Regions from separate parts of the Metabacillus sp. Hm71 genome, predicted to be linked through region 2. Evidence: riboswitches for the same ligand, from Rfam matches in the RefSeq annotation. Region 2 holds a riboswitch; each other region holds the start of a gene.

Region 1 (6,176 bases), 2.5 Mb from region 2:
CTAGGTATTGATACTAGGAATAAATCCACCCATGAAATCATGGAGGAAGTGTTCACCAACCATGCCGAAGAAGCAAAGAAACAAAAGCTTTTCCCGTTTGATGGGGAAAGAGGTTTTTATTTTGGCGGACATAAAGGCGGCTTTCATAAAGGGAAATCAAGCGAACATAATAAAAAAGAACAAGAATAGTGTAGATAAGCTCAAAAAACTCTGCAAAGAAGGGGCTTTTTGAGCTTGTAGGCTTTATTAATGTGGAAAAAGTTGGACTGGGAAAATATTTCATTTCATCAACAAATTTTGCTCCTACTCCTCGTTCTTTTCATGGTAGAATAGGTAAGGTTTATCATAAAGAGTAGGAGAGGCAAATCATGAATTCTTATCGTTTCTATCCATATATCGCGCTTGTGATTGGAGTTATTGCCGTCTCAACTTCGGCAATCTTTGTGAAGCTTACATTAGCTCCAGCACCTGTTATTGCCTTTTATCGCTTACTTTTTTCAACAATCCTTATTGCACCGCTATTTTTTTGGAAATGCATAAATGAGGTAAAAGGCATGGCTAAGAAGGATTGGGTATATTCGACGATAGCAGGCGTATTATTAGCATTCCATTTTATCTTATGGTTTGAATCCTTGAACTTTACTTCTGTTGCGAGTTCTGTTGTGCTTGTAACGCTACAGCCGTTATTTTCGTTTATTGGGACCTATTTGTTTTTTAAAGAAAAAGTTTCGGGAATTGCAGCAGTTAGCGGTATCATTGCCATTGCTGGGAGCGTTGTCATTAGCTGGGGTGACTTTCAAATCAGTGGTCTTGCATTGTTTGGTGATGTCTTAGCTCTTGCCGCATGTGCATTGATCACGGCGTATTTGCTATTTGGTCAAGGAATTAGAAAGCGCCATTCTTTAACCTTATATACCTTTATTGTTTATGGAATCAGCTCGCTAACATTGCTTATATATTGCTTGCTATTCCAATATCCATTAGCACCTTATCCGGTGACTGATTGGTATTATTTTTTAGTGCTTGCAATTGTCCCAACGCTATTAGGACATTCTCTTTTTAATTGGTCAATAAAATGGGTGAGTACAAATTTGGTTTCAGTCATGATCTTATTTGAGCCTGTTGGGGCTATTATCCTAGCCTATTATGTCCTTGGCGAAAATGTGATTCTATCACAAGTATTTGGCGGATCTATAATTATGGTCGGAATTACATTATTTTTGCTAGAAAATCGGCTTTCTAAAAAAGAATTAAAGCCTGTTAGCTAATTAGCTGCAGGCTCTTTAAAATTAGTCGATTGCTTTGCTTCTTCTAAATAATTCGTTTGTAAATCATCAATAGTGATCCCGGTTGCTCGAGTAAATCCCTTATGAAAATCGTTCGCCTCAGCTGTTTCAACAATAATCTTCTTAATCATTGCTTCTCCATATGTATTTGTTAAAAATTTTATTGCATAATAGCTTTGCAGGTAGACATCGTAATCTTTTAACCGGTATTTTTCCCACTCATCATGTGTTTCAAGCTTTTCAAAGGACGTTTCTTGAAATGGATAATAACGGTGTGTAACGTCATACATAGCAATGTATTCGGCAACACCTTCGTGAAACCATAATGGAATTCTATTAACAAAAAGGCCTTGCTCTTTTATAAATGCTTGTAAGTGGTAATGTGTGTACTCATGCATGATGGTACTCTGGAAGTAAAACGAGCCTGGCATACGATTAGCTAAAATCTCGTCTAAATCAGAAATGGCCACTCCGACAGTATTATTCGGATCATCAAAATAACCCATTGTCTCAATAAGAGAGGTTTTCTTATAAAGATCTTCTGAAGATGAGTGAAGGATTAGGTCAATCTTATTATCCTTAATACGACCAAATAAACTTGTCGTTATCGAATCGGCTTTTTCAAGAATACCTTCAATGATAGGCAAAAGCTCCCTTTCATGTGGTTGATAATAGATATTCACATTTCGATATGTTTTTATTAATTTATTTTCCTTCATTGCTAGATAATCGATTGGCGGGGTTTCGTTTTCTTGAAACGGCAGCATATAAAGTCCGACTTTTTCATCTATCGTAAGGTTTTTGCCAAGCTCTGTAGAAATCATGAAGTTGATGGAAAAGAAGAATACGCTCATTAACGTAAATACGATGGATAAGCAACAAAGGGAAATGAGCCCGCTAATTCCCTTTAGGAAAAGAAGATGAAAATCCTTTTTTATGCTGATAAATGCATATAGGCAATAACAAAAAAGCGTAAATGAAAGAAGTACTAAGATTATGCTAAAAATAAGGTTTATGTTTATGTTCATAAATAAAAATAAGCCTATTAAACTAACAAAAATCACGATAAATGAAATAATGGAGTAAACCAGGTTTTTTATAAAAGTGATAAATATCTTCAATTTGACCTCCTAAATACGATGTATCTTTACTCATATTTATGAGGCAACGTTGGAAAAAATCATGAAATTTGCTATTAAATTTTTGAAAGAAAAAAGACGTTATGCGTGATGCACAACGCCTTAAACTAGTAGGTATTAAACTTGCTGATAAAAAATCGATGATAAATAAGCAAAAGTAAAGCCGAGAGGCATGCAGACAATCACAGCCAATCCTTGAACAGGCCCCTCTTCATTACTAATCCGAATCGCTTCTTTATAACCGTAAGAGAAATGGAATAATGATAAGAAAAATGTTAGTAACATGAGTGCAAATGAAATATTCATCATCAAGTCCTCCGCTTTTTCGTTCTATTCTTTCTATTAATACATGCTAGAACATCGGAAAATATGATAACTTTATTAGGTTTTTTCCTAGAAAGGGTAAACTCTATTAATCGTAAATATGATTAGAGAGAAGGGGAAGGTAGAGAAGAAGGAAGGCAACCTGCTGCTACTATAATAAGGATGGGAGATGCCCTTTTAAGGCAGCTCCCCTTTCGATTTGTAATGTTGCTATGTCTTTTTTATAACAGCGATTCTGCTCCATCAATAAAAATTTCAGTTCCGGTAATGTGACTCGATTCGTCAGAGGCGAGGAAGGAAACGAGTTTGGCAACTTGCTCTGGTTTTCCTGGACCATGTTCCAATGGCTGGCTTCCCTTAGGGTATTCTACAGGTATTTCAATCTTATTAACCTCAGGTGTTTTCTTGGTATTTTTTCCAATATTCGTTTCGATTGCTCCAGGACAAATAACATTTACTCTAATTTTATATTGGGCCAACTCCAATGCTGCCATTTTTGCAAAAGCGATTTGTCCTGCTTTAGATGTACTATAGGCTGACATTCCGGAGGTTGAAAATACGCGGCTTCCGTTAATAGAGCTGGTAATAATAATGCTCCCGCCTTTTTCTTTCATTTTCGGAATAGCATATTTAACCGTTAGAAAAGTACCTTTTAAATTTGTGTGAATCGTTTTATCCCAGTCTTCTGGGTTTAAATCTTCAATTGGAGCAAGAACTCCATTTATTCCTGCGTTTGCAAACACTATATCTAATCCTCCCCAATTTTCTATCGCTTCTTCAATTCCCGCCTTTACCCGTTTTTGGTCGGATAGATCGACATCAGCAATGATTGCCTCTCCCTGAAATTCTTCGATTTCCTTCTTGACCTTTTCTGCATTCTCTTCTTTTATATCCATAAGACAAATCTTTGCTCCTTGTTTTGCCAAATGGATGGCAGCTGCTCGGCCTATTCCTGAGCTGCCGCCAGTTACTACTGCTACCTTATTCGCAAACTTTTTATGCTCAAAAGTAATCATATGGACCTCCAAAAAAATTATTTGTATACTAGTATCTCTAGAAAATTAACTTTTACTTAATAGAAAATTTGTAATTTAAAAACGCAAAAAAAGGCCTGTCACATAAGAGAGACAGACCCATTTGCATTATTGTCTTTTTGTAATTAAACGAGGTGCAGTTAATAATAAAAAACTAATAACGATGGCAGAAACGATAATGGTTGGAATCATATAGGATGCATTATACGCAATCGAATAAAGCAATACGGGCATTCCTTCTGGAGTAAGGGAAGCAAAAAAGAAAACTCCTGCTATGACATGAACAATAAGTCGGAGTACTCCTCCGAGAAAAGTGCCAAGAATTATGAACAATATTACCGATTTACGTTTTTTATTTAGTAAAGCTTGACGAACCTGCTTTAAGAAAATTCCGCCAAAACCAACAACTGTAAAAGCTAAATAGTAATCAAGAAACCCTTGGACTGGATGAATAATATATGGGTTTCCTAGGACAGCTTGCAGAAATCCTAATAAAAGCCCTGTTAATAGCCCTCCCTTTATTCCCCAGCGATAAGCCATAATAAAAACAGGAATCATACCTAAAGAAATCGAACCACCTTGTGGGAGTTTTCCGATTATCCCTGATAATAAATCCAAAAGGAAGGCCAATGCAGATAACATTGCTACCTCAATTAAAAATAATAATCGTTGATTCACTTGCAAACTAAAAACCTCTCTCCTTGCATAAAACCAATAGGCTGCCAAAGCTGTTACTAATATTAATAGAAGAAAAAATGACTACTTTTCGAATGGAAATACAAAAAAGCAATGATTGGAATTGGATTGATGGTACCATTCATTGCTTCTAATTTATAACCATCCACATCCCTACACTAGTGCTAACTAACAGGTTCAAAGGGTCAGAACAATTCCAAATTGTTCAATCTCAGCCACTGGCTCCCCTTGTGGTATATATGCATTTATTTTATTTTGATTTTTACTATACCTTAAACTATTTCGATTAAGCAAGCTTGAATTAATATTACTAAAAGTATGACTGAGAATCTAAAATACAAAGAAAATAATGAAAACAAAAAAGTACTTGATATATATTTTTTGCTGTGTTATATTAAAAAACGCCGCTGCTGAAGTGCGAATAAACAACATTACAATTTTTCATTTATAAAAAAAAGTTGACAAGCATTCAGTAAGATGATATATTGAGAAGGTCGCTTCTGGCGAGAAGATATAACAAATGATCTTTGAAAACTAAACAAAACCAAGCGTGCCAACGTTAATTTCGATTAACAAACAACGTACTAAAATAGTACATTATTATGAGCTATATCAACTCTTTATTGGAGAGTTTGATCCTGGCTCAGGACGAACGCTGGCGGCGTGCCTAATACATGCAAGTCGAGCGAATCTGAGGGAGCTTGCTCCCGATGATTAGCGGCGGACGGGTGAGTAACACGTGGGTAACCTGCCTGTAAGATTGGGATAACTCCGGGAAACCGGAGCTAATACCGGATAACATTTCGAACCGCATGGTTCGAAGTTGAAAGGTGGCTTTTGCTACCACTTACAGATGGACCCGCGGCGCATTAGCTAGTTGGTGAGGTAACGGCTCACCAAGGCAACGATGCGTAGCCGACCTGAGAGGGTGATCGGCCACACTGGGACTGAGACACGGCCCAGACTCCTACGGGAGGCAGCAGTAGGGAATCTTCCGCAATGGACGAAAGTCTGACGGAGCAACGCCGCGTGAGCGAAGAAGGCCTTCGGGTCGTAAAGCTCTGTTGTTAGGGAAGAACAAGTACCGTTCAAATAGGGCGGTACCTTGACGGTACCTAACCAGAAAGCCACGGCTAACTACGTGCCAGCAGCCGCGGTAATACGTAGGTGGCAAGCGTTGTCCGGAATTATTGGGCGTAAAGCGCGCGCAGGCGGTTTCTTAAGTCTGATGTGAAAGCCCACGGCTCAACCGTGGAGGGTCATTGGAAACTGGGGAACTTGAGTGCAGAAGAGGAGAGTGGAATTCCACGTGTAGCGGTGAAATGCGTAGAGATGTGGAGGAACACCAGTGGCGAAGGCGACTCTCTGGTCTGTAACTGACGCTGAGGCGCGAAAGCGTGGGGAGCGAACAGGATTAGATACCCTGGTAGTCCACGCCGTAAACGATGAGTGCTAAGTGTTAGAGGGTTTCCGCCCTTTAGTGCTGCAGCAAACGCATTAAGCACTCCGCCTGGGGAGTACGGTCGCAAGACTGAAACTCAAAGGAATTGACGGGGGCCCGCACAAGCGGTGGAGCATGTGGTTTAATTCGAAGCAACGCGAAGAACCTTACCAGGTCTTGACATCCTTCGCTACTTCTAGAGATAGAAGGTTCCCCTTCGGGGGACGAAGTGACAGGTGGTGCATGGTTGTCGTCA
Region 2 (6,176 bases):
CAGAATTTCAAGATGTTTTTTGTGAAAAGGGTGTGTTTACCCCTGAACAATCAGAACGAGTGCTGGAAGCAGGGAAACGATTTGGATTTATCCCGAAAATCCATGCCGATGAAATCGAGTCTTATGGTGGAGCCGAATTAGCAGCGAAAATAGGAGCCATATCTGCTGAACATTTATTGAAAGCCTCAGAGGCAGGCATTCAAGCAATGGCTCAATCAGGAACAATTGCTTGCTTGCTCCCGGCAACCGCCCTTTATTTACGAGAAGCAGCAGCGGCGGGAAGAAAAATGATTGATGCGGGTGTGGCTGTGGCCATTTCAACAGATTGTAACCCGGGATCATCGCCAACAACATCTATGCCTCTAGTAATGAATTTAGCTTGTATCTCGATGCGTCTCACACCTGCCGAGGCATTAACAGCAGCTACTTTTAATGCGGCATGTGCGATTAACCGCCAGGATAAAGTCGGTTCACTTGAGGTTGGTAAACAGGCAGATCTCGTATTATGGAATGTGAAAAATTATCAGGAATTGCAATATTTATTTGGTGTCAACCATGTCAATTCAGTGTGGAAAAAAGGTGTAAAGGTGGTGTAGCAGCTTGAGTGAACATTTTTTAAAGCAGCCTGAATGGGTGTGGAATGTATCGGGGAATGAAATGCCGACATATGTTCATCATTGGGTTAGACCTCTTAGCGAACATAACCAACCTTTTGATTTGATCTTGTACGGTGCACCGATTTCCCGGTCTTCAATTAGTGTATCAGGAGCTTCTTTATATCCAACAGAATTTCGCATGATGTGGAAAAGTTTTGCAACCTATAATTTAGATGAAAATGTTGATCTGAATTCCTTTCGTGTTGCTGATGCGGGAGATGTAATGATGCATACAACAGATATTCTTTTATCACATCAGCGCATCCAAAGGTCAACTGCATTTCTTGCCGAACACTATCCAAACACACGAACATGCATGATTGGCGGTGATCATTCAACAACAGCCTGCGCTGTTCGCGGCATTAAAGAGGCATTTCCCGAAGACACGATTGGAGTGCTCCAGCTTGATACCCATCTTGATGTTAGGGACCCAAATGAATTAGGACCAGCAAATGGAACACCGATCCGTCAACTAATTGATGGTCACCACATCTTAGGTGAGCATGTTATCAATATCGGCTTGCATGGCTATTTTAATGCAAAGCCGTTAATTGATTATGCAAATGAACATGGTATACAAATGATAACTCTGAACCAAGCACGAGGGCATGGTTTAATAAAAACAATAAAGAGAGCATTAGACGAGTTATCAGGAAAAGCTGACCGAATTTATGTAACAGTTGATATGGATGTGCTGGATATTTCTGTTGCCCCTGGCGTGCCGGCGTCAACACCAGGAGGAATGTCTGCGAGTGAACTTTTTAATAGCTTATTAGAAATCGGCAAACATCCTTGCGTCAAACATATCGATTTTGTTTGTTTAGACCCAAGCAAAGATTCGCATGTTTCTGAAACAGTGAAGGTTGGAGTATATGCATGGCTGCAATTTATTACGGGCTTAATACTGCAGTCTAAATAAAGAATGAACCTGCCAATTTGTCATACTATTTAAATCAACCCTTGTTTTTTCTTGCTAGATTCAGTAAACTACCAATAAACTTATATTTTCGGGGGCTGGTGGAAGCTGGCTGAGATTGCAACTATTCCGTTGCTGACCGTTTAAACCTGTTGGATAATGCCAGCGTAGGGAATGTCATTAGGTATCTAAGAGCACTTTGCGCGGCATTGTGTTCTTTTTATTTTGCAGAAAAATGACCGAATAGCAGAAAGGAAAAGAAAGATGAAGGTTGAGCAAATAATTAATACATTTGAAAAACTTAAACAGCAAAATCCACTAGTTCATAATATTACGAATGTGGTTGTAACAAATTTTACCGCAAATGGTTTGTTAGCATTAGGTGCATCACCTGTTATGGCCTATGCAAAGGAAGAAGTTGCCGAAATGGCAAAACTAGCAGGTGCTTTAGTTTTAAATATTGGAACATTGACACATGATGAAATTGAAGCGATGGTGATTGCTGGGAAGTCAGCAAATCTTCATGATGTACCAGTTATCTTTGATCCAGTCGGTGCAGGAGCTACTGCCTATCGAACAGAAACAGCTCGGCGAATCGTTAAAGAATTAGAGATATCAATTTTACGAGGAAATGCTGCAGAAATTGCAAATGTTATTGGGGAAGCATGGACCATTAAAGGTGTTGATGCTGGACAAGGTTCCGGCAATACAATTGATTTGGCGCAAATCGCAGCGCAAAAATTAAATACTTTAGTCATTATAACTGGTAAAGAAGATGTCATAACAGATGGCCAACATACCTTTGTTGTCTATAATGGTCATCCTTTGCTAACCAAAGTGACAGGAGCCGGTTGTTTGTTAAGCTCAGTCGTTGGGGCATTTGCTGCAGTGGAAAAAGACTTGCTCCAGGCAGCGGTTGCAGCACTTACGACATATGGAGTTGCTGCTGAATTAGCAGCTGAAAAAACGGTTCAAGCCGGACCTGGAAGCTTTCAAATTGAATTTTTGAATCAATTGGCAAATGTTTCACCAGAAGATGTCAATCAGTTTGCTAAAATCGAAAAACTGTAAGATAAGATAAAGGAGAGAATGAAAATGGCTATAAAAAAAGCTTTGACAATTGCCGGATCAGATAGCGGCGGGGGTGCCGGTATTCAGGCCGATCTAAAAACCTTTCAAGAATTAAATGTATTTGGCATGTCAGCCATTACTGCGGTTACTGCACAAAATACACTTGGCGTGCATGGGGTCTATCCATTATCTGTTGAAGCAGTTGTTAATCAAATAGAAGCGATTGGGAATGACTTAGGAACAAATGCAGTAAAAACAGGGATGTTATTTAGCGGTGAAATCATCAAGGCTGTTGCTGAGGCAGTAAAAAAGTTTCAATGGGAACATGTTGTGGTCGATCCAGTCATGATTGCTAAAGGTGGAGCACCTTTATTACAAAATGAGGCAGTAGCTGCACTTAAACAATATCTTTTACCTTTAGCGATGGTTATCACTCCAAATATTCCTGAAGCAGAAGTTTTGGCCGATATGTCGATTCGAACAATGGATGACCGGTTGGAAGCAGCCAAACGCTTGTATCAATTTGGTGCAAAGTATGTTGTGATCAAGGGCGGTCATGATGAGGGGGAAGAATTAGTCGATATCTTATATAATGGCGAAGAGTTTACTTATTATAAAGGTAAGCGAATTGCAACGAAGAATACCCATGGTACAGGCTGTACATTTGCTGCAGCCGTTACGGCAGAACTTGCAAAAGGGAATACGGTTGAACAAGCCGTTCAAACAGCAAAAAACTTTATTCAAGCTGCAATTGAGGATGACTTAGAAATTGGTAATGGCCATGGCCCAACCAATCACTGGGCTTACCAACAACGGCAGCAAGCAAAGATTCGACAATAAAGGGGAGATTCGGTTTGGACAGAATTTCAAGAAGAGAAATGAATGAGTTATTGCGATTATATTTTATTATGGGCAGTAATAACTGTAAAATAGACCCACAAGTTGTACTTGATCAAGCGATCAAAGGGGGAATAACATTATTTCAGTTTAGAGAAAAAGGAACAGGTGCTTTCACAGGTGCTGAAAAAGTTGAACTTGCTAAACAATTACAAGCTATATGTAAAAACTATTCAATCCCTTTTATCGTAAACGATGATATTGAGCTGGCCCTTGCCATTAACGCTGACGGGGTTCATATTGGACAAGATGATGCATCAGCGGAGGAAGTAAGACAGAAGATCGGAAATAAAATTTTAGGTGTATCCGCTCATAATCTAGATGAGGTTGAAAAGGCGATCGCAGATGGAGCAGATTATGCAGGAATTGGACCAATCTACTCGACAAAAACAAAAGAGGATGCAAAAACAGCACAGGGAACAGCAATTATTAAGGAAGTTCGTAAAAAAGGCATTGATTTGCCAATCGTTGGAATTGGCGGGATTACGTCCGAAAATGCAGCACCAGTGATCGAAAGCGGGGGCAACGGTATTTCCGTCATTTCAGCAATTAGTCTTGCAGAAAATCCAACAGAACGTGCTAGCGAGCTTAGATCAATTGTTGAACAGCTTTTATAGAAACTAATAATTATAAAGAGGAGGACATCTCCAAAAGGATTAACCCTTTGGAGATGTCCTCATTTTTATAATAATATCAGAATTTATATATTTTCTTAACATAGCTTGCGTTTCGAATCTAGCTCCAGGCGCCATCGGCTCTAGGGTCTAGTCAAACAGGAATAGAAGGTAAAGAACACCTTCTATTCCTGTTCGCCTTTTGCTTGTCGCCGAATGCTTAGCGCCTTGCGCTTTTTTTAAAGTTTAATAAATAAAATTTTAACCTAGTTTTTGTGTCTAGCTCCAGCGCCTAGCACCTCTTGGGTCTAGCCACTCATGAATTGAAGGCAAAGAACGCCTTCTATTCATGAGCGTCTTATTTGCCCTAGGCTGATCAAGGCGCTTACTCATTCCTTATGAAGGAAATAGAAAACTTAAGTAGAAGTATGGGATAAAGAGGTTTGATCCAATAATAAAGGTGGGGTGCTATTATGGAATTATCTACAAAGCTAATAAATATAATCAAAAGCAGCTATGGGATTGATGAGATCCTCGACTTCCAGCGCTTAGAGGGCGGGTATTGGAATGATGTATTTAAAATGAAAACAAAAAATGAAATGTTCGTGTTGCGAATAAGCCACCGTTCAACGAAAAAAGAAGGCCTAATGTATGAGCATATGTTACTGAACTATATGAATAAACAGATCAAGGAAATTCCCGCCCCAATAAAGCTCCACGACACGACAACATTCTTTTTTCATGAAGGCAGAATCATGTCCTTATATCCTTTTATGGAGGGAGCAATTCCGGAAAAAACGAAAGCAACGAGAAATGCAGCCGCAGAAATGCTGGCAAAATTACATGTGGCAGCCCAACGATTTCCGAGCGAAAAACAAAATCCAGGACACACCTCCGTTAGACACCTCAATTGGAATCATAATCATATGTGGAATTGGGAAAAGCTTAAACGTCAGTTGGAGAAGCATGCACACCTCCTTTTCACATCACATAATGATCATCCATCCCAGCATGAGAATATAACTAAGTTGATTACGATGCGCAAAGAAATAGAACGACAAAAGGAAGAAATCTCACAATGGATTGTTCAGTTATCCAATACAAATCCTGAATTACTCTTTGCTCCAACACATGGTGACTATTACCGAGGTAATATATTATGTATAAATGATCAAATTTCTGCGGTAATAGATTGGGATGAATGCAGACCAGATTGGCTGGTTTATGAACTAGCACGAGCGACCTGGGAATTTTGCAAGGATAAAAAGCAAAATACTCTGAATCGGGAATGGGCAATAGATTTTGTTCAAGTGTATAAAAACGCTGGAGGTCCTGTTTCAGCAAATGAGCTGCAGCTTCTGATTCCTTTTATTCGTTCAGTTAGAATGATTGAAATATTGTTTTATTTGGATCAAGGTTTTCAAGGTGAACCATGGGATCCGGAATATACCTTGCATAATTTATACTCGCTTATCAATCTAACCACCTACCAAGATTTATTTTAGTTAAAGCATTAATAAATACGGAAGGGATGAATCAGACTAACAGACAGGAGAGAGTGAATTTGTACAATTATAAGAGATTTTACTTGAGGAAACTCTTTTGCCTGAGCAATACTAGTATAGAATAGAGAAACAAGGTTGCTCTAGACTCACACGATTATTAATTGTTATGATGTTCAAGGAATTGAATTGTGGAGGCTAGAAATGGATGGAACAAAAATATAACGACTTAAAATTAGGAGAACGAGGAGTTATCATTAGCATCATTGCTTATATCTGCTTATCCTCGCTTAAATTACTTATTGGATACATAGCAAATTCAGAGGCTCTTAAGGCAGATGGTTTAAACAATGCCACAGATATCATCGCTTCAGTTGCCGTCTTAATCGGTCTTAGAGTATCACAAAAACCGGCTGATAAAGACCATCCATATGGACATTGGAAGGCTGAAACAGTTGCTTCCATGGTTGCTTCTTTTATCATGATTGTTGTTGGTATACAAGTTTTATTCGGCGCGGTT
Region 3 (6,176 bases), 230 kb from region 2:
ATAGGTGTAGGAATTATTGCTACATGTACAAAGATTTTTAATTTAGTAGATGAAACGAGACGTGACGAATATCTAGCTGAATTAAAACAAACGATAGATGCCTGTAAAATACTTGGCACAAAATCAATTATTACCCAAACAGGGAATGTGATCGAAGGTGTTCCACGTGAAATTCAAAGGAACGCAATGGTTGAAACATTGAAACAATGTGCCCAGCTTTGCGAGGAGGCTGGCATCATATTAGAGGTAGAGCCATTAAACGGTCTTGTTGATCATCATGGACATTTTCTTCAATATTCAGATGGAGCGGCAGCTGTTATTGATCTGGTTAATAGTCCGAATGTTAAGCTTGTTTTTGACGTTTATCACCAACAGATCACAGAAGGCAATGTGATTCGCAATGCCACAAACTATATCGACCGGATCAACCATTACCATATTGCTGATAATCCAGGCCGCAAGCAGCCGGGAACAGGTGAATTGAATTATATAAACATCTTAAATGCGATCAAGGAAACAGGCTATGACGGATTTGTTGGTCTGGAATGTGGATATACAATTGATACTGACAAAGCATTGGAGGAGTTTAAACAGACGATTTTAAGGCATGTCGAGCCGTTAGCTGTGTAAGGTATTGATGTAAATGAAAAAATAATTATTATTAGTCTAAATCCTATAAAAAATGGGATTTGGAAAAAATCACCTTGTACCGTAGCCAGGTCCTTATATTTAATAGGACCTTTTTTTAGTTTTTTTTTTCGAATTCTTTCATTGTTATAATAATAAATATATTGTTACACGACATATTTAATTTAATATAAGGAGGTATTAATATGAACATTCCTAAACCACTCGTTCAAACAAATCAGGCATTTATTGTTGTCACTGTTCTCTTTTCCCTTTTGTTTTATAGATGGTTATTATTTATTCCGTTTATCATTGGGGTTTTAACCCTTATTACAAAACGTAACTTTGTAATAATAATAGGGCAAAAATTCTTAAAAAAACCACATTCTCAATATGTACTAGAAGATCGTGATCAACAATTATTTAATCAATGGATAGCCACAGTATGTTTAGGTGTATCATTATTATCCTTTTATTTTGGTTACGAATTATTAGGCGTCATTTTTAGTATTATGGTTGCTTTAGCAGCAGGTATTGCATTAATGGGATTTTGTATTGGGTGTACGATTCGCTATCGCTATCTTATGTGGAAACATAGACGAAAACAAGTTTGAATCTATGTAAATAGAAAAAAGAATTGACAGTTTCTAAAGTTGTGATATGGTTAATGTCAGAGTGAAAAGTTAATAGTAGGTACCTATCCACTAGGGGAGCCCATTGAAAGGCTGAGATCAAAGTGACCTTTGAGACCCTAGAACCTGATCTGGGTGATGCCAGCGTAGGAAAGTGGAAGTGACGGGACATTTGTATGTTCTTTTAGTTATTAAAATGAATTCCAAACCACTTTCTTTACGTATGAAAAAAGTGGTTTTTTCATTTTTATGGTCCTGTCATTTATTCTAGGAGGGATTAACATGTCATTTTCTCAGTTGCTGCGCAAAGAAGCGAATGCCATTTGGGAAGCAAGTTTTCATCATCCATTTGTGACAAAGTTGGGGGAAGGAAGCTTAGATTTAAAGTGTTTCCGTTATTATGTTCTGCAAGATTCCTATTATTTAAGCCATTTTGCCAGAGTGCAAGCATTAGGAGCAGCGAAAGCAACCGATCTTCAAACGACGAGCCGTATGGCACATCATGCACAGGGTACCTATCAGGCGGAACTTTCTTTACATCGGAACTTTTCCGAAAAATTAGGTATTACTGAAGAAGAAAAAGCTGCTTTTATACCTGCACCGACTGCTTATGCATATACATCGCACTTGTATCGTGCTGCATATGATGGCCATTTAGGGGATATTATTGCAGCGATTTTGCCGTGCTATTGGCTTTATTATGAAATTGGCGAACATTTAAAAGGATCCAAGCCGGAAGAGCCCATTTATCAAGAATGGATTGCGGCCTACGGTTCTGACTGGTTCCGCACTTTAGTAGAGGAACAAATTGCCCGTTTAGATGCCATTGCTGAAACCGTGACAGAAGCGGACAGAGAACGGATGAAACAGCATTTTATTATTAGCAGTCAATATGAATACTCATTTTGGGAGATGGCTTATACATTAGAAAATTGGCCAGTGGATGAAAAGGGGAAAGAACAGTATGCAAACTAGGGTTCCAAAAAGCTTTCAGCGTGGTATTAAAAAAACTCTTCCACGGTGCTAAAATATTTTTGGCTCGCAAACCTAAAATATCAGCACAAGGAGGAGTTTTAATATCAAAAGACACTAATAGAGTTTAGTACATACGACTTGGAATTTTAAGTATCACATCATGTTTGCACTAAATACAGGAGGCATTTTATCACTGCCCTAGGGTCAGATTGTTGAGAAAGTACGTGTTTTTTAAACATGTACTTTCTCAACAATTTATTTTTCTTATGGGTAAAAAAATTATTAAGAAGCTTTATCAAGATTATTCATTTTTACGAATTCCCTTACTCCCGAACTAACGGAAGTGTACAGCAGCGAAAAGCTCCTCCGGATTTGATAATTTCGGTAATATCGACCTCGATCACTTGGTAACCGCGCTCTTTAAGCCTTTGATTCACTTGCTTATTTATAGGAAGACTAATGACGCGTTTCTCACCGATCGAGAGGACGTTTGTACCTAATGTTGCTTGTTCCTCTTTTGAAACCTCGATTAAATCATAACGGCTTGCCAAGATTTTTCCTTTTTCAGGCTCAATTTCTCCTGGGAAAATTAAAGCTTCATTTGGAGATAAGATATTAAAGACACAGTCTAAATGTAAATATGTATCGGTGAAAGGGATCGCAATTACTTCGAAAGAAGGCAATAAACTTTGTAAATGTTTTATAGCCGTTTCATTTGTACGATTACTTATCCCTACATAAATGGTGTTGCGATCAATGATCACATCCCCGCCTTCAATTTTATCACCGATAAGATTGGTGTATGTCATTTCTTCCTTTTCCAGCAAATCCACAAAAGGTCTTTCTTCACCTTTGCGAACATCATGTGCCATTTCTGCCACAAATACTTGATTTCCGAGAGTAAACCCGATATCACGGGTAAAAACCTGCTCAGGAAATTTTTTTAAAGGGGGCAATAACAGCACTTCAATCCCGTTTTGTTGAAGGGTTTCAACAAATTGTTGATGCTGTTCCATTGCAAGTTTTGTATCAATATTTTCTTTTAAATACTGTTTTTGCGTTTCATTAATTGGTTCTCTAATCGTCATAAATTCAGGTGAACATAAAACAACCCTTTTTAAGGTATCATATTCACTAAAACAAGAAGTTTTTATGTATTCTGGTTTTGTATTCATTTGTATCCTCCAAACAAAAAGCGATTAGTTGTAATATGCCCTTTCTGGCTTTTAATAAAACTTCTTATTTAAGGATAATTTCAAATAAAAATGCAGGATTTCTTTGATATTTTTCCACTTTAGAGTGTTTTTCACTTATAATAGCTTGTAAAGAAATGAACTACATTCAAAATGATCATCAAGGTTATGGAAGAAGGTTGAAGCAGTGAGTATAGGGAAAGTCTATTTAGTTGGAGCTGGTCCTGGTGACCCAAAGCTCATTACTGTGTACGGATTGGAATGCATTCAAAAGGCGGATGTTATTGTATACGATCGTCTGATAAGCAAGGATTTATTAAAGCATGCAAAAAAAGACGCTGAGCTTATTTATTGTGGCAAGCTGCCCGGAAAGCATGAACTCATCCAAGAACAGATTCATGAAGTGTTAGTGGAGAAGGCATTTGCGGGGAAAGAGGTTGTCCGCTTAAAAGGCGGAGATCCTTTTGTGTTTGGCCGCGGTGCCGAAGAGGCAGAGGTGTTAAGAAATAACGGCATCCCTTATGAAGTAATTCCAGGTATTACCTCTGGTATTGCAGCACCTGCTTATGCGGGGATACCAGTCACACATCGAGATTTTGCTTCATCATTTGCGATTGTGACAGGACATGGCCGCGAAGAGAAGAAGACAGACACGATTAATTGGGAAGCATTAGCAAAAGGAATCGATACGATCGCCTTTTATATGGGAATTAAAAATTTACCCTATATTTGCGAGAAGCTAATCGAATACGGCAAAAGTCCTGAAGCCCTAGTGTCGGTTATCCAATGGGGAACAACCCCCTCACAAGTCGCAATTACCGGAACGTTAGCGACAATTGTTGATGAAGTGCAGAAAAATCAAATCACACACCCTGCCATTGTTTTAGTTGGTCAGGTTGCTGAATTGCGCGAGAAAATAAAATGGTTTGAGGATCTTATCGATCATGATAAAGAAGAAATGTAAAATAGCGCTGTTACACAAAAGAGGTTAGACCCCGAAGTTGGGGACTGACCTCTTTTGTTTCTTATTAACCTATAAACGAAATAATCATCATTAATCCGAAAAGAATTGTTAAATGATTTAAGGAAAATACAAACATAAGCGTAGCCCATTTTTCTTCCTTCAGCTTTTTGAAGCCCCAAATTCCAAGCACCATCCAAGCTAGAGTAAGGATAAACATGCTAATGGCAATGATTTTGCTATATGGCCAAAAGATAAAAGAAGCAGCCAGTAATAGAACTAAGTATATAATCGATTGAACTTTTGTCCGGTAAATGCCTTTTACTACAGGGAGCATTGGAACACCAGCTGCCTTGTATTCTTTTAAGCGCCGTATGGCAATTGCATAGAAGTGTGGCGGCTGCCATAAGAACATAAAGGCAAATAGACCTAACGCGACAGGGTGAAAAATATCTGTTGATATGACTGCCCATCCGATTAGTGGAGGCATGGCTCCGGAAAGACATCCGACCTCCGTATTATAAATCGTTGTCCGCTTCGTAAGCATAGTGTAGGCAAATACATAAAAGGCAAAGCCTAAAAAGCCAATAAACGCTGCTAAATAGGAAACAGCTAATAGTAACGCAATACCGATCGCCACAAGGAAGATGCCCAGCCATAATGCAAATTTCGGGTGAATTGATCCATCAACTGTAGGTCTGTCTTGTGTTCGCTTCATAATTGCATCGATATCCCGGTCATAATAATTGTTTATTGCACCGGAACCTCCGACAACGAAGGCCGTTCCAATTAAGGATAGAATAATGACAGGAATCCTTTCAGCAAAGCTTATGTCATATACATAAAGAGCCAGACAAAGTCCTGCAAACATTCCCATTAGATTGGACTTAATAATTCCAGTCTTTATGATCAGTTTTAACACTTTCCATGAAAAATAATGTTTCAAAGAAAATGATTCTTTTACTACCAATTCAGGGTTTTTCACAACCATTCTCCTCTTTATATAAAGTAAAAATTTGTACCATATTTTATCTATAAGCATGGCACTTAGCACCGCAATTCGCTTCCGCTTTTCTCATTATGAGCTAAAAGTACTGAAATTGCTTCTCCAAAATTAAAAATACACACTATTGTCATAAAGCTATTGCAATTTCGTAACAGTTTTTTGAAAGTTGAAAAAACGAATATACAATGGTTTATGATTTAAAGCATAAAGGGTATTTTTAATATACCAATCTTTAAATACTTTACCAATATTGTTAACAATCTGTGAAAAAACTTAGTCTAAATTTCGAATGTTGTTCAATAAAGCGGATTCAGCTATTTCGTTTTTTTGAAAATTTGATACTATGTGTAAATGTAAACAATTTGTTATTGTGATGTATCTGATTAATTATGAAACTCTTACTTTTTAGAAAGGAAGGTGAACATAGATGTTCAAAAAGGTAAAACCATTCTTAAGTGTTATGATGGGTTTGTTTTTTGTAACCATCTTGAGCGGCTGTAGTGAATTAGCAATCTTTGATCCGAAAGGGCCGAATGCTGAAACACTACGTGATCTTATTATGTATTCCATTTACTTTATGATCTTTATCATGATTGTCGTTTACGTTTTATTTACCTTTGTTATTGTAAAATATCGTGATCGCAAAAATTTCAATCCAAAGGATCACGAACCTGACATTCATGGCAGTACAAAATTGGAAATTATTTGGACGCTTATTCCGATTGTTATCATTATTGCATTATCGATTCCTACGGTTAAGGTTCTTTATCAATTGGAAGAAC
Region 4 (6,176 bases), 120 kb from region 2:
CTCAAGAATTTTAACTCCCGCACGGTCTACTGCATTAAACAGAGTGGAGGAAACTTGGCAAATTCCGCCGCCAACACCTTCTGATAATTCTCCTCTTACAATTACTGGTGCTGGCAGGTACCCTTTTTCAACTGTCCGTTTTCCAACAGCAGCATTAAATGAAAAAGTCTCTCCTGGAAACACAACATAGTTATTGATCGCATCAGATGCTAATTTGATATTATGTGAACGTTCCTTATTCCTGCTATTAAAAAAGGTAATATATTGGCTGATTTTTTTTGAACTAATGCTTGTTAATAATTCACTGTCAACCTTTGGGTAAATTGTCTTGACAGGAATATCTATTGAAGTAGTACCTTTCATATAAAACGACTGATAAAACGCTTCCTTGAATTTCTCCTTGTTAAGCTGATAGCCCATTTTTTCACTTACTAAATGTCCATGTTCATCAATGGTTGCATTTGTTGGCATTTTAAAAACAGCTGCTTCAAGTTTTTTCTCGAGTTCACTATATTTTTCGTGATCGATCATGGATTGGCCAAAAGGAGGCAGAGCATATTCTGAGCGATGAATACTGCTTATTTTTTCACCCTCAAAGGTTAATGAAATCTCTTCAGAAATAGTGTCAGGCTGTAAAGCCAGCAATAATAGCACCAAAATCATTTTCATTTATGCCCCACCTCTTATTGTTTTCTTAAAATTAGTTAATGGAAGATAGCAATGGATCAATATTTACTTTCCATGGTGAAAGAGGAGATGTTCTCATCAATGTAAAAACTAAGTTTGTTTTAACAGCTCCACGTTCCTTAATAAACATTTTTATCTCAACAGGAATTTGAGTGACTAATGAGTAGCGAGTTTCTTTATTTGTTGTTTGTGGTAGCGACCACTGTATGGCTTCGATTTGTTCAATATTATTAAGTTTTTGTTTCCATTTTTTTTGATTACTTATCGAGATTTTTTCTGCCAATTTTTGGTCTTGGTTTTTAATCGTTACTAGAAATACATTTATTAATTGCTCTGCTTGAAGGCTTGTAAAATAGTCGTCAATTTTCCCAGCAGCCTTTAAAATCATCACATGGTGAGAGAGATCGGCTTTCCCCGACCGATGAGTTGTGCTTCCAGGAAAATGAATACAGAAATGACCGGGAAATCCATTTTGAAGCGCTCCAGCACCGTGCGGCATTCCATGCATAGAGGCAGGGATTAAGCTGTCATTGGCTAGAATTAAGACTGCTTTTCTTCGCCAACTCCATCTTCCATCATAGATTTCTTTCATAATCTTCGTGTCTTTTTTGGTAATGGGCTGTACATCTGCATGCCTGCTGCCAGCCCTTCGCTGTACTTCAAAGCTCTTACCAGTTTCCACATCAATAACAGTAAAGGTTGATTTTTTCGGCAAAATATGATTGACTGCTTCCCAATTTTGAAGGGTTATTTGGAAACTTATTGGAGCTTGTCTATTTTCGATAGAAGCAGCAAATGTCTTTTCTTCTGAAAAACAAATCATAAAAATGAATAATCCAATGCTAAAAACATAACTTTTCACAATATCATGTCATCTCCGTAACTAGTTTCTTTTTTAGTAAGCTTAGTTTGTGCTTTGTTAGAGAAAACATTACTTGAATAAAAATGGAAAATGAAAGAAGATCAACAACATGATCGTCCTAACTGAAGCTATGATGATTTCAAATTTTTTGGTTAATTGGCAAAAATAAATTGACTTACATTTTTAATTGTCTTACAATATTCTTGAATTGAAAAAATTAATGGGTGATATAAAAATAACGCTTTTAATAACCATTTAGCAGTTTGGTCTGTGATGCAATTGACCATTAATTTTTTCTTTAACAAACAGTGATCTTATAAAGTAGCGACTCTTTAAAGGATAAAGAGGCTACTTTTTTTGTGTAATGTGTTAAAATTTACGTAAAGAAATATTCACTAGGGGAAGGAAATGACAAAGGAAATAAACAAATTTACTCAAATAATTGTTCTTTATTAGAATAGGAGAATGCTTAATGCTTCAAACTTTTAATCGGCAGCTTGAAAGGTTTATGCCATTTCTTACGCCTGCAAGCGTCATTTTGGGCGTGATGTTTGCTAATCATTTTTCGTTTTTTTCATTTTTAATCCCTTGGATTTTTGCTTTTATTACTTTCTCTGGTAGTCTCAACTCGAACTTTTCTTCCCTTAAAGGTGTATTAAAAAGTCCGCTTCCATTACTAATTATTTTATTTGTTTTGCATATAGGAATGCCAGTTATTGCTTGGGGGGCAGGACATCTTATCTTTGCAAATGATCCTTTAATATTGACCGGTCTTGTACTTGCTGCTGTTATTCCTACAGGTATAACAAGCTTCATCTGGGTAACGATTTATAAAGGAAATATTGCATTGGCCCTTTCGATTATTTTGCTTGATACGATTCTTTCTCCATTCCTTGTGCCGCATACTCTTTCTTTCCTTGTTGGGCAGAAAGTAGACATTAGTACGTTATCGATTATGTACGGATTGTTATATATGGTCGTTTTACCATCTTTAGTAGGAATGTTGTTGAATCATCTATTTAAAGAGAAAAGCGTTCAAGTAAGCAAAACACTAGCCCCGTTTTCTAAGTTGGGTCTTGCAATTGTTGTTATGATTAATGGAGCTGTAGTAGCACCATATTTATCAGATATAACAGTGAAGTTGGTTATTATTGCTGTCACAGTTTTTATTCTTGCTTTCTTTGGATATTTACTTACATGGATAGTAGCAAACTGGTTAAAAAGAGATCGGGAAACAAAAGTAGCGATGATCTTTACTGGCGGAATGCGTAATATCAGTGCCGGGGCTGTTATTGCCGTGCAATATTTTCCAGCTGCTGTCGCTGTTCCAGTTATTATTGGGATGCTGTTTCAGCAAGTATTGGCATCGATCTTTGGATATTTATTTAAAAGATATGAGGATCGCATTTTTCATGCAAATAAACAGTTTGTGAACAATGTTAGCGGTTTATAAAGGGGATTTATTTTAATCTGTTGCCAAAAAGGAAAGATTGTGTTAAAAATAATATAATCAATTTAGAAATTAAGTTAATAGATTTCACCACTAGGGGAGCTTTTAAAAGCTGAGAGAGGCATGGTGCCTTGACCCTTATTACCTGATCTAGATAATACTAGCGTAGGGAAGAGGTGTTTGAAAATATATTTGAAACTTCGGAAAACCCGATGTTTTTCGAATGTTTATACATAAATTTGTATGTATGTTCAAACCACTTCTTCAAATAAGAAGTGGTTTTTTTATAGCTGAGAAAAGGATTGGGAGGAAAAAAATGACAGCAGATCATATTCAGCAATTAGTTGAACAAGTTGATGCCAGAAAAGATGAGCTGATTGAATTGCTCAAAAGGCTAATCGAGTATAAAACACCGGCACCGCCTGCAAGAAACACTAAGGATGCCCAACAATTTGTTGCTGATTTTTTAAGTGATAAAGGCTTTACAATCGATATGTGGGATGTTTACCCCAATGATCCAAATGTTGTAGGTGTTCGTAAAGGGACTTCATCAGACCTGTATAACAGCTTGATCATTAATGGACATATGGACGTAGCTGAAGTCAGTGAGGATGAAGTGTGGGAGGTTGACCCTTTTTATCCGGTTGTAAAAGACGGGAATATCATCGGTCGAGGTGCAGCTGATATGAAAGGCGGTTTAGCCGGTGCTTTGTTCGCCATCCAGTTAATACATGAAGCGGGGATTGAATTGCCTGGCAGTTTAATTTTCCAGTCGGTCATTGGCGAAGAGGTTGGTGAGGCAGGTACATTAGAATGTTGCAAAAAGGGGTATGCGGCTGATTTTGCTGTTGTGGTAGACACAAGTGATTTACATATTCAAGGTCAAGGTGGAGTCATTACTGGATGGATTACAGTAAAGAGCCCGCAAACCTTTCATGATGCAACAAGAAGGCAGATGATTCATGCTGGAGGAAAGCTCTTTGGTGCGAGTGCAATCGAGAAAATGACAAACATTATTCAAGGACTGCAAGAGCTTGAACGCCATTGGGCTGTGACGAAAAGCTATCCGGGTTTTATGTCTGGAACGAATACGATAAACCCTGCAGTTATTGAAGGTGGGCGGCATGCGGCTTTCATAGCTGACGAATGCAGGCTTTGGATCACGGTACACTATTATCCAAATGAGACGTATGAGCAAATCATCAACGAAATTGAAACACATATACAGCATGTGGCAAACGCTGATCCTTGGCTTAGAGAAAATCCGCCTTCATTTGAATGGGGCGGGAAGTCAATGATTGTTGATCGCGGGGAAATCTTTCCATCACTAGAGGTTGATCCTAACCATCTCGGTGTAAAGCAATTAGCATCGGCACACCAGGCTATATTAAACGATCAGGCAATTGTCGATGTTTCCCCTTCGGTAACAGATGGCGGCTGGTTAGGTGAGGCAGGAATTCCGACAGCGATTTATGGACCTGGCAATTTGCAAAATGCCCATGCCATAAATGAGAAGCTTTCTATTGACCAGCTTATTTCTTATACAAAGGTTATTTTACGTTTTATTTATGAATGGTGTCATACTGAACGAGCTTGATTAAGCTTCAAGAGGTAAAGCTCATGAAATTTAGGAGGTTAAAGGATGAATTTTAGTCAAAGGCTTTATTACAAGGTACTGCCAATATGGAATCGTAATCATGCCCATCCGTTTGTTCAAAAAATGGGAAATGGTACGTTGGAAAAGGAAAAGTTCCGGTTTTATATGGTTCAGGATTATTTGTATTTAATTGAATATGCAAAGGTTTTTGCTTTAGGTGCTGTAAAAGCGACAGACCTTAAGGTAATGGGGAAATTTGCCAAATTACTAGATGCAACGTTAAATGAAGAAATGGAGCTTCATCGGCAATATGCAAAAAAATTTGATATTTCTGTTGAGGAGCTGGAAACAGCAAAACCATCGCCAACCACACTTGCATACACACATTATATGTTACATGTGAGCCAGAATGGTACACTTGCAGAGCTTGTTGCAGCCTTGCTTCCTTGTATGTGGAGTTATTGGGAAATTGGCAAGGAGCTAAAAAAAATCGAGGGTGCAAGCGAGCACGAGTTTTATGGAGAGTGGATCAATATGTATGCATCAGATGAGTTTGGGCAGCTTGCAACATGGTGTATAGAGTTATTGGATCAGGTAGCAGAGGGAAAGCCGGAGGCAGAGCTGGAAAAATTGGAGGAGATCTTCCTCAATACAACTCGATTCGAATACATGTTTTGGGATATGGCTTATAACGAAGAGATGTGGCCAATCGATGAGTGATCCAGTACTGAAATTTCAACATGTAACCTTTCGTTATGATGAAGCAAAAGCGCCCATCTTAAAAGATTTTGATATTCAGATTAATGAAGGAGAGTTCGTTAGTATTATAGGTCCAAGTGGATCGGGGAAAAGCACATTATTTAAGTTGGTTACGGGACTGGAGCATCCAACAGAAGGTGAAATTTTCTTGCGGAATAATCTGAACTCAAACCGACTTGGGAAGGTCGGGTATATGCCCCAGCAGGATTTGCTGCTGCCATGGCGGACAATTGTCGAAAATGCTGCACTTCCTTTAGAAATAAAAGGAGTTAACAAAAAAGAAGCACACAAGAGAGTATTGGTATTACTTGAGGAGTTCGGTCTGAAAGGTGTGGAAGGCTGCTTCCCTAGTGATTTATCTGGCGGTATGAGGCAAAGGGTGTCTTTTCTGCGTACGATACTAAGCGGCGCAGAGGTTCTGCTTTTGGATGAACCCTTTAGTGCACTTGATGCCATCACAAGAATTTCCTTGCAGGAGTGGCTCTTATCTCAATGGGAAAAACGCAAGGAAACGATTCTTTTTATTACTCATGATGTCAATGAAGCTTTGTTTCTATCTGATCGAATTTTTATTTTTAAAGATGTGCCGTCAAGCGAACTTGAGGTGGTCAAGGTTCCGCTTGACCGCCCGAGAGATTTAAAGGATTTAAATAAACCTGAAGTAATCGAGCTAAAGGATTATTTAATTGACCAGCTTCGAGCGAGGGTAAAGTTATGAAGTTTTTCCAAAAGTATACTGCCGCATGTCTACTTGTTACCGGTTTTCTCATTTTGTGGGAAGTCTGTGCAAGGCTAGTTGATTTGGGATTTATTTTACCAGC

The links. A riboswitch is a leader RNA that binds a small molecule or an ion and turns the genes downstream of it on or off. The one in region 2 is predicted to bind thiamine pyrophosphate.
Region 1: it holds a riboswitch for thiamine pyrophosphate, as region 2 does, so the genes downstream of both, thiT (energy-coupled thiamine transporter ThiT) here and thiM (hydroxyethylthiazole kinase) in region 2, are expected to answer to the same signal.
Region 3: it holds a riboswitch for thiamine pyrophosphate, as region 2 does, so the genes downstream of both, tenA (thiaminase II) here and thiM (hydroxyethylthiazole kinase) in region 2, are expected to answer to the same signal.
Region 4: it holds a riboswitch for thiamine pyrophosphate, as region 2 does, so the genes downstream of both, ACSVDH_RS09605 (acetylornithine deacetylase) here and thiM (hydroxyethylthiazole kinase) in region 2, are expected to answer to the same signal.

The regions. Positions count from the first base shown of each region.
Region 1 covers NZ_CM200278.1:4,431,311-4,437,486, reverse strand. Annotated here, with positions in the region: gene ACSVDH_RS22025 (hypothetical protein) at 1-189, shown strand, start outside; gene ACSVDH_RS22020 (DMT family transporter) at 369-1,268, shown strand; gene ACSVDH_RS22015 (gluzincin family metallopeptidase) at 1,265-2,407, opposite strand; gene ACSVDH_RS22010 (hypothetical protein) at 2,543-2,731, opposite strand; gene ACSVDH_RS22005 (SDR family oxidoreductase) at 2,971-3,765, opposite strand; gene thiT (energy-coupled thiamine transporter ThiT) at 3,892-4,461, opposite strand; TPP riboswitch at 4,613-4,718, opposite strand; rRNA gene ACSVDH_RS21995 (16S ribosomal RNA) at 5,100-6,176, shown strand, end outside.
Region 2 covers NZ_CM200278.1:1,919,175-1,925,350, forward strand. Annotated here, with positions in the region: gene hutI (imidazolonepropionase) at 1-596, shown strand, start outside; gene ACSVDH_RS09030 (agmatinase family protein) at 601-1,575, shown strand; TPP riboswitch at 1,654-1,763, shown strand; gene thiM (hydroxyethylthiazole kinase) at 1,837-2,643, shown strand; gene thiD (bifunctional hydroxymethylpyrimidine kinase/phosphomethylpyrimidine kinase) at 2,668-3,483, shown strand; gene thiE (thiamine phosphate synthase) at 3,498-4,157, shown strand; gene ACSVDH_RS09050 (phosphotransferase) at 4,628-5,659, shown strand; gene ACSVDH_RS09055 (cation diffusion facilitator family transporter) at 5,865-6,176, shown strand, end outside.
Region 3 covers NZ_CM200278.1:1,686,323-1,692,498, forward strand. Annotated here, with positions in the region: gene ACSVDH_RS08065 (hydroxypyruvate isomerase family protein) at 1-630, shown strand, start outside; gene ACSVDH_RS08070 (DUF4395 domain-containing protein) at 834-1,241, shown strand; TPP riboswitch at 1,324-1,429, shown strand; gene tenA (thiaminase II) at 1,542-2,234, shown strand; gene ACSVDH_RS08080 (dimethylarginine dimethylaminohydrolase family protein) at 2,558-3,409, opposite strand; gene cobA (uroporphyrinogen-III C-methyltransferase) at 3,615-4,391, shown strand; gene cyoE (heme o synthase) at 4,456-5,373, opposite strand; gene qoxA (cytochrome aa3 quinol oxidase subunit II) at 5,822-6,176, shown strand, end outside.
Region 4 covers NZ_CM200278.1:2,043,590-2,049,765, forward strand. Annotated here, with positions in the region: gene ACSVDH_RS09590 (VanW family protein) at 1-669, opposite strand, end outside; gene ACSVDH_RS09595 (hypothetical protein) at 701-1,549, opposite strand; gene ACSVDH_RS09600 (bile acid:sodium symporter family protein) at 2,022-3,002, shown strand; TPP riboswitch at 3,085-3,188, shown strand; gene ACSVDH_RS09605 (acetylornithine deacetylase) at 3,316-4,596, shown strand; gene tenA (thiaminase II) at 4,642-5,316, shown strand; gene ACSVDH_RS09615 (ABC transporter ATP-binding protein) at 5,309-6,073, shown strand; gene ACSVDH_RS09620 (ABC transporter permease) at 6,070-6,176, shown strand, end outside.